One region of the Bowmanella denitrificans genome, then DNA from elsewhere that is predicted to be linked to it. Evidence: predicted binding sites of a transcription regulator. Region 1 holds the regulator's gene; each other region holds the start of a gene.
The links. The regulator MetJ, encoded in region 1, represses methionine synthesis genes. The targets are predictions, from matches to a motif close to TAGACGTCTAGACGTCTA.
Positions count from the first base shown of each region.

Region 2: thrA (bifunctional aspartate kinase/homoserine dehydrogenase I) is a predicted target of MetJ. The motif match lies at 1,660-1,677, and genes of this name have one in related genera.
Region 3: metA (homoserine O-acetyltransferase MetA) is a predicted target of MetJ. The motif match lies at 1,983-2,000, and genes of this name have one in related genera.
Region 4: metK (methionine adenosyltransferase) is a predicted target of MetJ. The motif match lies at 1,443-1,460, and genes of this name have one in related genera.

Region 1 is NZ_BAAAEI010000028.1:88,085-91,391, reverse strand. It holds gene ABD028_RS20830 (SPFH domain-containing protein) at 1-935, shown strand, start outside; gene ABD028_RS20825 (NfeD family protein) at 939-1,403, shown strand; gene ABD028_RS20820 (GNAT family N-acetyltransferase) at 1,400-1,876, shown strand; gene metJ (met regulon transcriptional regulator MetJ) at 1,885-2,211, opposite strand; gene metF (methylenetetrahydrofolate reductase) at 2,368-3,252, shown strand.
Region 2 is NZ_BAAAEI010000002.1:41,409-44,715, reverse strand. It holds gene thrA (bifunctional aspartate kinase/homoserine dehydrogenase I) at 1-1,510, opposite strand, end outside; gene ABD028_RS01365 (response regulator) at 1,764-2,156, opposite strand; gene aceK (bifunctional isocitrate dehydrogenase kinase/phosphatase) at 2,238-3,307, shown strand, end outside.
Region 3 is NZ_BAAAEI010000007.1:58,570-61,876, forward strand. It holds gene ABD028_RS08555 (homocysteine S-methyltransferase family protein) at 1-960, opposite strand, end outside; gene metA (homoserine O-acetyltransferase MetA) at 984-1,901, opposite strand; gene ABD028_RS08565 (MDR family MFS transporter) at 2,169-3,307, shown strand, end outside.
Region 4 is NZ_BAAAEI010000002.1:81,917-85,223, reverse strand. It holds gene tkt (transketolase) at 1-1,103, opposite strand, end outside; gene metK (methionine adenosyltransferase) at 1,552-2,697, shown strand; gene ABD028_RS01560 (LysE family translocator) at 2,764-3,307, opposite strand, start outside.

The DNA of each region.
Region 1 (3,307 bases):
TGGATATACTGTTTGACTACATTTTACGTATTGAGACCTTTCTACTGATTTTTGTGGTGGTGGTATTAAAATCCGCCATTATCTTTGTCCCTCAGAATCGGGCTTATCTGATTGAGCGATTTGGTAAATACCAGACCACCCGCGAAGCCGGACTGAATTTTATCGTACCTTTTATTGACCGGATTGCCGCCGACCGCTCGCTGAAAGAGCAGGCCGTGGATGTGCCGGAACAAAGCGCTATTACCCGTGACAACATCTCTCTTAAGGTGGATGGGGTGCTGTATTTCCGGGTGCTGGATCCCTACAAGGCCACCTATGGGGTGGATGATTATATCTTTGCCGTGACTCAGTTGGCGCAAACCACTATGCGTTCAGAGCTGGGTAAAATGGAACTGGATAAAACCTTTGAAGAGCGTGATCAACTTAACACTAATATCGTATCAGCCATAAACGAAGCCTCTGGCCCCTGGGGCATCCAGGTGATGCGCTATGAAATTAAAGACATTGTGCCACCGCATTCGGTTATGGAAGCTATGGAAGCGCAAATGAAGGCGGAACGAGTCAAAAGGGCACAGATCCTGGAATCTGAAGGTGACAGGCAAGCGGCTATTAACCGTGCCGAGGGTGAAAAAGCTTCAGTGGTACTGGCCGCCGAAGCGGACAAAGCAGAGCAGGTGCTGCGCGCTGAGGGTGAAGCCAAAGCTATTCTGGCGGTGGCAGAGGCGCAGGCCGAAGCATTGCGACTGGTGGGCGAAGCGGCCAACACAGAACAAGGCCAGAAGGCGATTCAACTGGATCTGGCCACTAAGGCCATTGAAGCCAAACAAGCCATTGCTAAAGAGTCCTCAGTGGTGTTGCTACCAGACAGTGGGACTGATGCCGCGTCAATGGTAGCGCAGGCCATGACCATTATCGAGAATATAAAAAAGGGGTAACCGATGGACCTACTGAATCAGCATCTGGCCGAGAGTCTGATGGTGTTAGGCCTGGCACTGCTGGCCGTTGAAGTACTGATCCTGGGCTTTGCCACCTTTGTGTTGTTCTTTATTGGCCTGGCAGCGCTGGCCACCGGGCTGATGATGTATCTTGGCTTGCTTGGACAGGATATGTTCAGCGCTCTGGCCAGCCTCGCCGTGTTGAGTGCCTTGTTTGCGTTGTTGTTGTGGAAGCCGCTAAAAAATATGCAGGCGAAAGGAAAACCGGTACAGGTACAAAGTGATCTGATCGGGCATCAGTTTGCAGTTACCGAGGCACTGCAGCCAGGTAAGAGTTTTGAGTATCGTTATTCAGGTATTGCTTGGCAGGTACACAGTCAGCAACATTTAACAGCTGGGCAGACGGTGCAGGTGGTTAAAGTGTCGGTAGGGCGTTTGGATGTTGCACCTGTGCAGGACGTGTCGTGATAAATCTTCGTCTGGCCCAGGCGGGCAATGAGGATAAAAGTTACTTCTGGCGGCATTATCAGCAGGCCATGCGTGGACATATTGAAAGTCAGTGGGGATGGGATGAGAACTGGCAGCGTCAGGATTTTGCTAAGCGCTGGCAGGATAATCAAAATCTATTGGTGGTATCTGGCCACCTCAATCTTGGTTATATTCAGCTCTGCCAACGTCCAAAGCATGGCCTATATATTACGATGCTGATTATGGCACCACAATGGCGCAATAAGGGAATTGGACGTAGGTTGCTATTGCAATTGCTTAAGGTCTATCAGGCTCAAGAGTTAACACTCAGGGTGTTTCGTTGTAATCAGCAAGCTCTGCAATTTTATGTAAATGCTGGCTTCTGCGTAAGTGCGGAAGAACCGGACTTTTATTTGTTGCAGGCAGGGGCAAAGGCGTTGCAAACGGCCCAACCGGAAGTCAGGCTCGCTTAACGTTATTTTCAGTCTTCCTCGGCTTCCACTGCGTCAACATCAATACCCATTTTTTCCATAATTTTGCGTGCTTCTGCCGGAATACGATGAGGATTGTCTTTCTGCAGATCGGCATCATTGGGTAGGGGTTGCCCGGTAAACGCATGCAGAAATGCTTCACACAGCAACTCCGAATTCGTGGCGTGACGTAAATTGTTGATCTGTCTGCGCGTCCGCTCATCGGTTAGTACTTTGAGTACGTTCAATGGAATGGACACGGTAATTTTTTTTACCTGCTCGCTCTTTTTTCCATGCTCGGCGTAGGGATGAATATACTCGCCATTCCATTTAGCCATGTTTCTGCCTGTTTTATTTTAAGTTAGATGGCAAAATTCTAACCGCTGGCAGGATTCAGTCAATCTGGAAGTCCAAACATCTTGATGTCTGGGCGGAATACAAGTAGATTTAGCCATCTAAACGTCCAAAATCCAGAGCTTATTCCAGGAGTCACTATGGTTTCCTATGCCCAGGGCATTGATGCGCTGAACAATTCCTTGTCTGAATTGCGCAATATCAATGTGTCTTTTGAATTTTTCCCGCCTAAAACTGAGCAAATGGAACAAACTCTGTGGCATTCAGTGCAGCGCCTGGCACCCCTTAAGCCAGCTTATATGTCGGTGACTTATGGTGCGAACAGTGGCGAGCGGGATCGTACCCATGATGTGGTGAAACGTATCCAGGCCGAGACCGGTGTGGCGGCCGCGCCACATTTGACCTGTGTGGATGCCAGCCGAGAAGAGCTTAAGCAAATCGCCCATGACTACTGGCAGGCTGGTATTCGTAAGATTGTTGCCCTGCGCGGTGATTTGCCTAAAGGCGTGGACAAAACCGAGCTGTATGCGGCGGATCTGGTGGCGTTACTGAAAGATGTGGCGGATTTCGATATTGCCGTGGCGGCGTATCCGGAAATTCACCCTGAAGCGCCTAATGGCCAGTTTGACTTGCTGAATCTGAAACGTAAGGCCGAAGCCGGTGCAAGTTCGGCTATTACGCAGTTTTTCTTCGATGCCGAAGTGTTTCTGCGCTTTCGTGACCGGGCCGCAGCCGCAGGAATAGATTTGGAAATCATCCCCGGTATTTTGCCGGTAACGAATTACAATACTCTGGTGCGTTTTGCCGGTATGACCAATGTGCATGTGCCAAACTGGTTGCATAAGATGTATGAAGGTCTGGACGATAATGACCAGACCACCCGTAATCTGTTGGGTGCCAGCATTGCTATGGATATGGCGCGTATTCTGGCCAAAGAAGGGGTGCGTAACTTCCATTTTTATACGCTGAATCGCTGTGAGCTCAGCTATGCGATTTGTCATATGCTGGGTTTGCGAGCCGACTAAGTAAACATTAGTTTGACAGACACACAGAAAGGCATCAGGGGATGCCTTTTTTTGT
Region 2 (3,307 bases), on a different contig from region 1:
CAATACCGTACACTTTTAAACTGATGTTACGCTCCAGCAATTGGCGCTGCTGGCGGGCGATTTGGCTTAGCAACTCTCCACCCACTGTGCCGCAGCCAATCAAAAAGGCGTCAATGGTATGGAGATTAGAGAAAAAATTCTGATGCACGACCTTCACGGCCTCCTTGGCTTTGCGGCTTTCAATCACGGCAGAAATAGAACGTTCTGAGGAGCCCTGCGCAATAGCGACAATATTGACCCTGGCTTGTGCCAGGGAACTGAAGAACTTGGCCGCCAGGCCTTTAACCCGGCGCATACCATCACCAACCAGGGTGACAATGCCCAGTTCCTGGCGCATCTCAATGGGCTCCAGCAACTGATTTTCCAGCTCCAGGCGAAACGCATCTTCGAGTAGCGCCAGCGCGCGGGCAGCGTCCTTACTGTGAATACAGAAACTGATGCTGTATTCACTGGACGACTGGGTGATCAGGCTGATGGAAATATTGGCATTAGAGATGACCTCAAAGACCCGGCTGGCCATCCCCACCATACCCTTCATGCCAGGACCTGCCACATTAAACATGGTCACATCCGACAGGTGCGAAATACCTTTGACGCTGGTCCAGACCGTGCTGGGCTCATTGCTGATCAGGGTACCTGGGGCCACAGGATTGAGGGTATTACGGATCAGACAGGGAATATGATGCTGCGCAATCGGGCCGATGGTTTTAGGGTGTAAAACCTTAGCACCGAAGTAGGATAGCTCCATGGCCTCCTGATAGGTCAGCTTATCCAGCAGCACCGCGCCTTCCACCTGGTTAGGATCGGCATTGTACACCCCGTCCACATCGGTCCAGATTTCACAACACTCGGCATCAATACAAGCCGCCAGTATGGCGCCGGAATAATCCGAACCGTTACGTCCCAGGGTGACTTTTTCGCCCTTGTCATTGGCCGCCACAAAACCCGGCATGATCAATAGCACCGAACCGTCTTTAGGGATATCGCCAAAACGGCTGCGACTTTCTGCCACATCAGCAATGCTGTCCAGATAATCCCCTTCGGCCAACACATACTGCACCGGATCAATAATCAGGTTGGTATGGCCCAGCGCAGTCATCAGCTTACTGAAAATGTTGACGCTGACATATTCGCCCAGACTCAGAATCTTGGCCGTCACCGCATCCGGACTGCAGTGAATAAGCTTGATGCCATCCAGGTTCTGATGCAACTCACTGAGCAGCTCATCAATGTAGGTAAGCAGGGTGGTGCCGTCGAAACCGCTGATATGTTCGGTCAGCTCGCGCACAATCCCGGTCAGGGTGGTGGTCAGTTTGTCAAACAGTTCCTGGTAGTCCTGTCCGGCCACTGCCATATCAACCAGAGACGACAAGGCATTGGTGACGCCCTTAGGGGCCGACAGTACCACTGCCGCGCCGGTGTCCTGGTGGGTTGGCAGCACGATATCTTTGACCATCAGATAGCGCTCGGCATCTGCGAGCGAGGATCCCCCGAATTTCATTACCTTCATTTGCTGCTCCTGGATAAAAAAAAACCCGCTTCCTGGTGGGGTCGCGGGCTTGTTGATATTCTGTTGCGCACTAGCCAGCGACCACCAGTCTTGTGGTGGTAATCATCATGGTGGTAGTGGTGCGACGAATAAATTTCATGCGTTTCAATTTGCCGTATAGACGTCTATATGTCAAGACGTAATTCCATCCAATTGCGACAGGCAGCGCCCGTAGCTTATATCGATTGGTTCTTATACCAATATCATTGAGTATTTAGGCATGGGCGCTTTGCGCTGCTGGCCGGTACAAGCCAAACCCCTGCAAAATAGCCTGCAACTTCTGGCTGTCCACGGGTTTGGCAATAAAGTCCAATGCCCCCAGCTCTCTTACTCTTTGCTGCATTTGTGGCTGTATATCGCCCGAGATTACCACTACAAAGACCTCAATGCCCAGCGCTTTAATTTGCTCCAGCACTTCGACACCGTCCATCTCCGGCATGGTTAAATCCAACAATAACAAGCCGAAGTGCTGACGCTGCAGGGCCACAATGGCTTCACGGCCATTGGCCGCAAAACTCACTTCGGCATCCCAGTCAATGGGTAACGCTCGCTGTGCCGACTTTCGTGCCAGCATGGAGTCATCGCAAATCAATACAGGAAAACCCATCTTTGTTCCGTTATTCTCGTTATCAATTCCTGATGTAACGCATACTTTGTGCGGCAGCCCCATTTATCGGAGGAACACCTATTGCCATCACCATCTGCCAGCAAAATTGCGTATCAAATCCTCAAAGGCTTTGAAAAAAGCTTTCGCTGGTACAGCCGCATTACCAGTGCCGCCCGAGAACGTTTCGAGCAGGCCGACTGGCGCGCGGTACAGACTGCGGCCCGCGAGCGCATCGCCATTTACGACCAAAGTCTGGCTGAAGTGGTCGCCGAAATTTACCAGAGTTGTCACCCACATAAGCAGGACCAGGACTTCTGGCGTTCACTTAAGCAGCACTACCTTAAACAACTTGATCATCACGGGCAATTCGAATTAGCCGAAACTTTCTTCAACTCCGTTATAGGGCGACTATTCCGCCACCAGAAAATTGATGATGACATGATGTTTGTGTTACCCAGTCGTTGCTATTTACCAGGCCAGGTAAGAGCGTCCGTTATCAACAGCTTCGATGCCCGCGGCCGCATCCGAGATACGCTGGAAGCAATACTCGACCGTTACAGCTTTCGCATTCCCTATGCCAATCTGGAGCGGGATTTGCAGCATCTGGAGCGATACCTGCGGGACAGTTTCAGTCGCGAACAGTTAGCCAGCATTAATAAAGTCGAGATATTACAAAGCGTGTTTTATCGCAATAAGGCCGCCTATCTGATTGGCCGTATGTGCACCGAGGGCAACCCCATCCCCTTCGTGATGGCGCTGATGCATAACAAACAAGGGCAGTTAGTGGTAGATACCTTGTTAACCGAGCGGCGCGACTTGAGTGTTTTATTTGGCTTTGCCCGCTCCTATTTTATGGTGGATACCCAGCACCCGGCAGAGGTAGTGGCTTTTCTGCAGGAGCTATTGCCCAACAAGAAGCATTTTGAGCTGTATATTTCCCTGGGCTATTACAAGCATGGCAAGACGGTGTTTTATCGCAACTTTTTACAACACCTTCAGCACAGCGACGATTTGTTTGAAGCGGCCCCGGGTATCAAAGGCCTGGTGATGGCGGTATTCCACCTGCCCACTTATGGGGTGGTATTTAAGGTCATCAAAGACGAATTTGCCGAAAGTAAGAAAATTACCCGCCAGCATGTTAAGGACTGTTA
Region 3 (3,307 bases), on a different contig from region 1:
GGCATCGGCCAGCACACGAATATGCTGAGGCGTGGTGCCACAACAGCCACCGACTATGTTGAGCATTCCGGCATCGGCCCATTCACGAATATGTACCGCCATTTCTTCGCCGTCCATATCGTATTCGCCAAATTCATTGGGCAGACCGGCATTGGGGTGGGCAGATACCGCACATTCGCACACATCACTGAGCTCCTGCACATACTGGCGCAGCAAATCCGGCCCCAGAGCGCAATTAAGACCAAAGGACAGCGGCTTTATATGGCGCAGTGAATAATAAAAAGCTTCGGTGGTTTGCCCGGACAGGGTACGCCCCGACGCATCGGTGATCGTGCCTGAGATCATCACCGGCAAACGTTGCTGGCGTTTTTCAAATACATTTTCCACCGCAAAGGCGGCTGCTTTGGCATTTAAGGTATCAAAGATGGTTTCAATCAGAATAATATCTGCACCGCCTTCCATCAGGGCCTGAGTGGCCTCTTCATAGGCTGCTACCAACTCATCAAAGGTGACATTACGTTTGCCTGGATCATTCACATCTGGCGAGATTGAGGCGGTGCGGTTAGTGGGACCTAACACCCCGGCGACATAGCGGGGGCGTTCAGGCGTACTGTATTTGTCGCAAGCCTGCCTGGCCAAACGGGTGGCCTCAAGATTAATTTCATACACCAGCGCCTGCATATCATAATCCGCCATGGCGATAGAGGTGGCGTTAAAGGTGTTGGTTTCCAGAATATCGGCCCCTGCAGCCAGATACTGTTCATGAATGTCAGAAATAATCTCTGGCTGGGTTAATACCAGCAAATCATTGTTGCCCTTGATATCCATATGCCAGTCGGCAAAACGCTGTCCGCGATAATCGGCTTCTTCCAGCTTATGCTGCTGGATCATGGTGCCCATGGCGCCATCCAGGATCAGGATGCGCGATTTCAGGGCCTCTTCGATGGGCTTAAGCTTCAACTAAACAATCCTCTTTATGCCTTTCAGGCAATATCCGACAGGTTATACGGGGTTTCCTGATACACATAGTAATTCAGCCAGTTGGTGAACAACAAATTACCATGGGAGCGCCAGGTGACCAATGGCGGCTTGCCAGGGTCATCGCCAGGGAAATAATTATCCGGCACAGCAGGCGACAGGCCACTATCCAGATCGCGCTGATATTCACCTGCCAGGGTATCAGGGTCATATTCTGGGTGACCGGTAACAAATACCAAACGCTTGTCCTTACTGGCTGCCAGGTAAACCCCGGCCTTGTCTGAGGTGGCCAGTACCTTGATATCCGCTAATGACAAATAGGTGTCTGTCGGAATTTCCCCAAAACGGGAATGGCAGGCGTTGAATACCGGGTCGAAACCGCGCAGCAGTTCATCGTGCTCCTGATTAACCTGATGCACAAACACGCCAGAGAGCTTATTTTCGCGCAGACGCCGGTCAATACCATAGTAATGGTACATGGCTGCATGGGCGGCCCAGCACAAAAACAGGGTGGACTGCACATGGCGTCGTGCCCAATCCAGTACCGATTGCATCTTATCCCAGTACTTAACATCTTCATAATCCAGCAAGGCAAGCGGTGCGCCGGTGACAATCAGCCCGTCATACTTCTTCTGCGCCACATCTTCAAACTGGTGATAAAACGCATCCATATGGGCTTTCGGGGTATTCTTCGGTGCTTCGTTGTCAATCCGAATTAAATCCACATTGATTTGCAATGGCGTATTGGACAGCAGTCGCAACAGTTGCACTTCGGTCTCAATCTTATTCGGCATCAAATTCAGAATACCGACTTCCAAAGGACGAATATCCTGATGGGCCGCACGGTCCATCCCCATCACAAAAATGTTCTCTTCGCCTAAAACATCTTGTGCAGGTAAGTCATTGGGTATGCGAATTGGCATGGTAGTGCTCCGAACAAGTGAACGAATAGGCCGCCCCGGCGCTATGGCGATCTTGCCAAGACGTCTGGAAATGTCAACCTCTTTACGTCTAGACGTCCAAAACAAGTATAATAAGATGGAAATCAAAGTTCACAGTCTGTCTTTGCAGTACGTCAGCGCCGCCATTACCGCGCGTGCAGAGGATCGGTTTGTAAAAGGTGACTTTTAAATCAAGAGTAAAACCTATAGCTTATACACCTGTTAAAAGACCCTGAAGGACCAGATAGCGTGAACTGGCAACTGGCTAGACAATTTCCTTCCCTGGTGTGGATTATGATCCTGGGGGTATTCTTTTCACGTGGTACCTTCTTTATGGTCTGGCCCTTCATGGCCATTATGCTTTACCAGAAGTTCAACCTGAACGAATGGCAAGTGGGCCTGACCATGACCTTGTCTGCCGTATCGGCCGTATTGGTGGGGTTTTACGCCGGGGCACTCACCGACAGGCTGGGGCGTAAAACCATGCTGATCACTGCCGGGGTGCTGGCAGTACTGGCTTTCAGTCTGCTTGCCGTTGCCGATCAGGTACTGCTTTATGCTATCTGCATGACCTTTTGCGCCATTAGCCGGGAGATTTGGGAACCACCAGCCAAAGCCATCATCAGCGATATGCTGCCAAGCAGTGAAATGCGTGAGATGGCTTTTCAGTTACGCTACTTTTCCATCAATGTGGGTGCGGCACTGTTTCCCCTGGCGGGCGTATGGCTGGGTTTTTCCGGCCAGCAGCATACGTTTTTTGCCGTTGCAGCCGTGTATCTTATTTTGCTATGGGTTGTCTGGTGGGGGTTTCGTCGTCCTTCGTCCCCCAAAACTGCGACAGCCAGCATTGTGCCCCTCAGACAGATATTAACCGTACTTAAGCAGGATAAGCTGTTTTTGCTGCTGGTTGCCGCCAATACTTTAGTGGCATTTGTCTTTGCGCATATGGACTCATCCCTGGTTCAGTATCTGAGTCGTGAAGGATTGGACAACGTGGTGCAGTTAGTTGGCACCCTGATTTTCACCAACGGTATGACGATCGTCTGTTTCCAATTTGTGATGGTAAGACTGATGCAAAAGCGCAGTTTGACTCACAGGGTGCAAGTAGGCATGGTACTGCTGACACTCTCCCAGTTAGGTTATGCCCTTAATCCGGTAGAATGGTATTGGGGTTGGATAGTTGCCACCTTTCTACTGAGCCTGGGCGAATGTGTGCTTTTTCCTACCATGAATATTCAAATCGATCGCATTGCGCCGCCCAATATGCGCGGGGTTTACTACGGGGCTGCGGCTATCTATTCGCTGGGATTTGCTATTGCACCTTATATCGGTGGTCTGCTGCTCAAGGCCTATGGCGGCCCCGCACTGTTTCTTTGCACGAGCTTTTG
Region 4 (3,307 bases), on a different contig from region 1:
TTTTGCGAAGCCTTGCGGCTGGCAATATTCTCGGCCTTGTCCTGGCACTGGCGAATAAAGGCATTGGCCTTATCGCTGAAATCGGCAGGTAGTTCGCCAGCCAGACGGCGATTCAGTTCAGCCGCCAGCTCCGGATAGGCACTGGCATAAGCGTCAAACTTGGCGTTCCAGTCCTGCTCCAATCTGGCCCCTTTATCTTTGGCATCCCAACCGGCGTAAACCTCGGCCGGAATATCAAAAGGTGCATGGGGCCAATTAAGAAATTCACGGGCCGCGGCAATTTCATCGTCGCCCAAAGGCGCACCATGGCAATCATGGCTGCCGGATTTATTCGGCGAACCAAAACCAATAATGGTTTTAGTACAAATCAGTGTCGGTTTGTTGGTTTCTGCCCTGGCCGCTTCGATAGCGGCTTTTACCTGTTCAGGGTCATGCCCGTCGACGCTTTCAATCACATGCCAGCCATAGGCGCGGAAGCGCTCTGGTGTATTGTCGGTAAACCAGCCTTCCACGTGCCCGTCAATGGAAATACCGTTGTCGTCCCAAAATGCGATCAATTTGCCAAGACCCAGGGTGCCAGCCAGTGAACAGGTTTCGTGTGACACCCCTTCCATCAGGCAGCCATCGCCCAAGAAGCAGTAAGTAAAATGGTCAATAATGTCATGGCCATCACGGTTAAACTGTGCCGCCAGAGCTTTCTCGGCAATGGCCATACCCACAGCATTACTGATGCCCTGACCCAGCGGTCCAGTAGTGGTTTCTACCCCTGGCGCGTAGCCGTATTCGGGGTGGCCTGGGGTCTTGGAATGCAACTGGCGAAAGTTTTTCAGCTCTTCCATTGGCAGGGCATAGCCGGTCAGATGCAACAGCGAATAAATCAGCATCGAACCATGGCCGTTAGATAGCACAAAGCGGTCACGGTTGGTCCAATCGGGATTGGCCGGGTTGTGATTTAAAAAATCACACCACAGGACCTGGGCAATATCCGCCATGCCCATGGGGGCACCTGGGTGGCCAGACTTGGCTTTTTGCACCGCATCCATGGATAAGGCACGAATGGCATTGGCTAATTCGCGACGAGCGACTTGTGACGATTGGGGCATACTGACTCCTGCTGACAGGCCCTCTAGGCGGCCTGGACTGTTCTTGGCAAAAACGGGCACCTATTCTTACCCAGCCCCGGCTCAACTGCAACGTCCTTGGCAGATTCCGCAATGCCAAAGGTGAATAAGTTATTGCCCCAGTGTTATTACTAAGAAATGTCATGGCTGATATTCGAAAAGGTCGTAGCACGCCATGAATACATCCAACGTCTGCTCACCAGAGGCGGTGAGTACCCTGCAGTAATGGCACAATTTTCCCAGCTGGCTCCCCCTGCGAACGAGGCCGTTGTATTTATTCCGGGAGTGCGGCTTGTGGCAAGCAAAACTGACACAGACATTTAGACGTCTAGAAGTAAAGACTGGTTTTTTTTAATCGCTTGGGTAAAATGCGCGGTAATGTGGCCGTTAACCTATCGGTCAGTAATGAATTTGTGAATGAGGAAGAATTATGGCCAAGCATCTGTTTACCTCAGAGTCTGTATCCGAAGGTCATCCGGATAAAATTGCCGATCAGATTTCTGATGCGGTTCTTGATGCCATTCTGACCCAGGACCCGAAGGCCCGAGTTGCCTGTGAAACCTATGTTAAGACAGGTATGGTACTGGTCGGTGGCGAAATCACTACGTCAGCCTGGGTGGATATTGAAGAGCTGACCCGCAAAACGGTGCGGGAAATCGGCTATGTGCATTCAGATATGGGGTTTGATGCCGACTCCTGCGCCATTCTTAACGCCATCGGCAAGCAAAGCCCGGATATCAATCAGGGTGTAGACAGAACCCGCCCTGAAGAACAGGGTGCCGGCGATCAGGGCCTGATGTTTGGCTATGCCACCAATGAAACCGACGTATTAATGCCAGCGCCTATCACCTATTCGCATTTACTGGTAAAGCGTCAGGCCGAAGTGCGCAAAAACGGCACGCTGAACTGGCTGCGCCCCGATGCCAAGAGTCAGGTGACCTTTGTGTATGCCGATGGTAAGCCAGTGGGTATCGATGCGGTGGTGCTATCCACCCAACATTGCGATTCCATCAGCACCAAAGACCTGCAGGAAGCGGTGATGGAAGAAATCATCAAACCCGTGCTGCCTGGTGAGTGGCTGACCAGTCAGACTAAATTCTTTATTAACCCCACAGGTCGCTTTGTGATTGGTGGCCCAATGGGGGATTGCGGTCTGACCGGCCGTAAGATTATTGTTGATACATACGGCGGTATGGCCCGTCATGGCGGTGGCGCTTTCTCCGGTAAGGACCCATCCAAAGTGGATCGTTCTGCCGCCTACGCTGGCCGTTATGTGGCCAAGAACATTGTCGCGGCAGGTTTAGCGGATAAATGTGAAATTCAGGTTTCTTACGCCATAGGTGTGGCAGAACCCACCTCTATCAGTATTGATACCTTCGGCACTGGCAAGGTGGATGAAGATACCCTGATTGCACTGGTGCGAGAGCATTTTGATCTGCGCCCTTACGGCCTGATTAAAATGCTGGATCTGGAACGACCTATCTATCAGGCCACCGCCGCTTACGGGCACTTTGGTCGCGAAGAGTTTCCCTGGGAAGCCACCGACAAGGCCGAGGCCCTGCGCAGCGCGCTATAAAACTCAGAACGCGCTCAAATCAAACGCCGGGATTCCCCGGCGTTTTATTATCCGCTTGAATGACCATTAATGCTTACTCAACAGATAACCACCAAAACCCAGCATCGTTGCGCCGCTCAGCTTAGTTAAAAGCGGTATCGCAAATTTTTGCGAAAGCCGCTCGGCCAAGCGTGCTGCCAGTAATGCATAAGCCACTTTGACGCCGCCAACCGCACCTATGGTAATCCATACCAGGCTGGCTATGTCCATCAGGGTTAAACGGTCCAGGTCGACAAAAACCGGAAACAAACTGGCATAAAAGAATATGGCCTTAACATCGGCCAGGGTCAGCAATAACCCGCTGACAAAGCTGCTCCCTCCCCTTTGGCTTTTACCCTGCCACTGTCCGGGGCCCGAGCGTAGCAATTGCCAGCCCAGCCACAGCAAGTAGCCGCCCGCTAACCAGCGAACGACCTGAAACACGTCACCAAGCCAGTGTGACAGTGACGACATCCCCACAATGGCCAACCAGGCAAAAAGCAGGTCGCCACAAAGGATCCCCAAGGCTACCCATATACCCTGCCTGGGCCCCTGGCTGATACTGCGGGTGATGACTAAGGCCACACTGGCA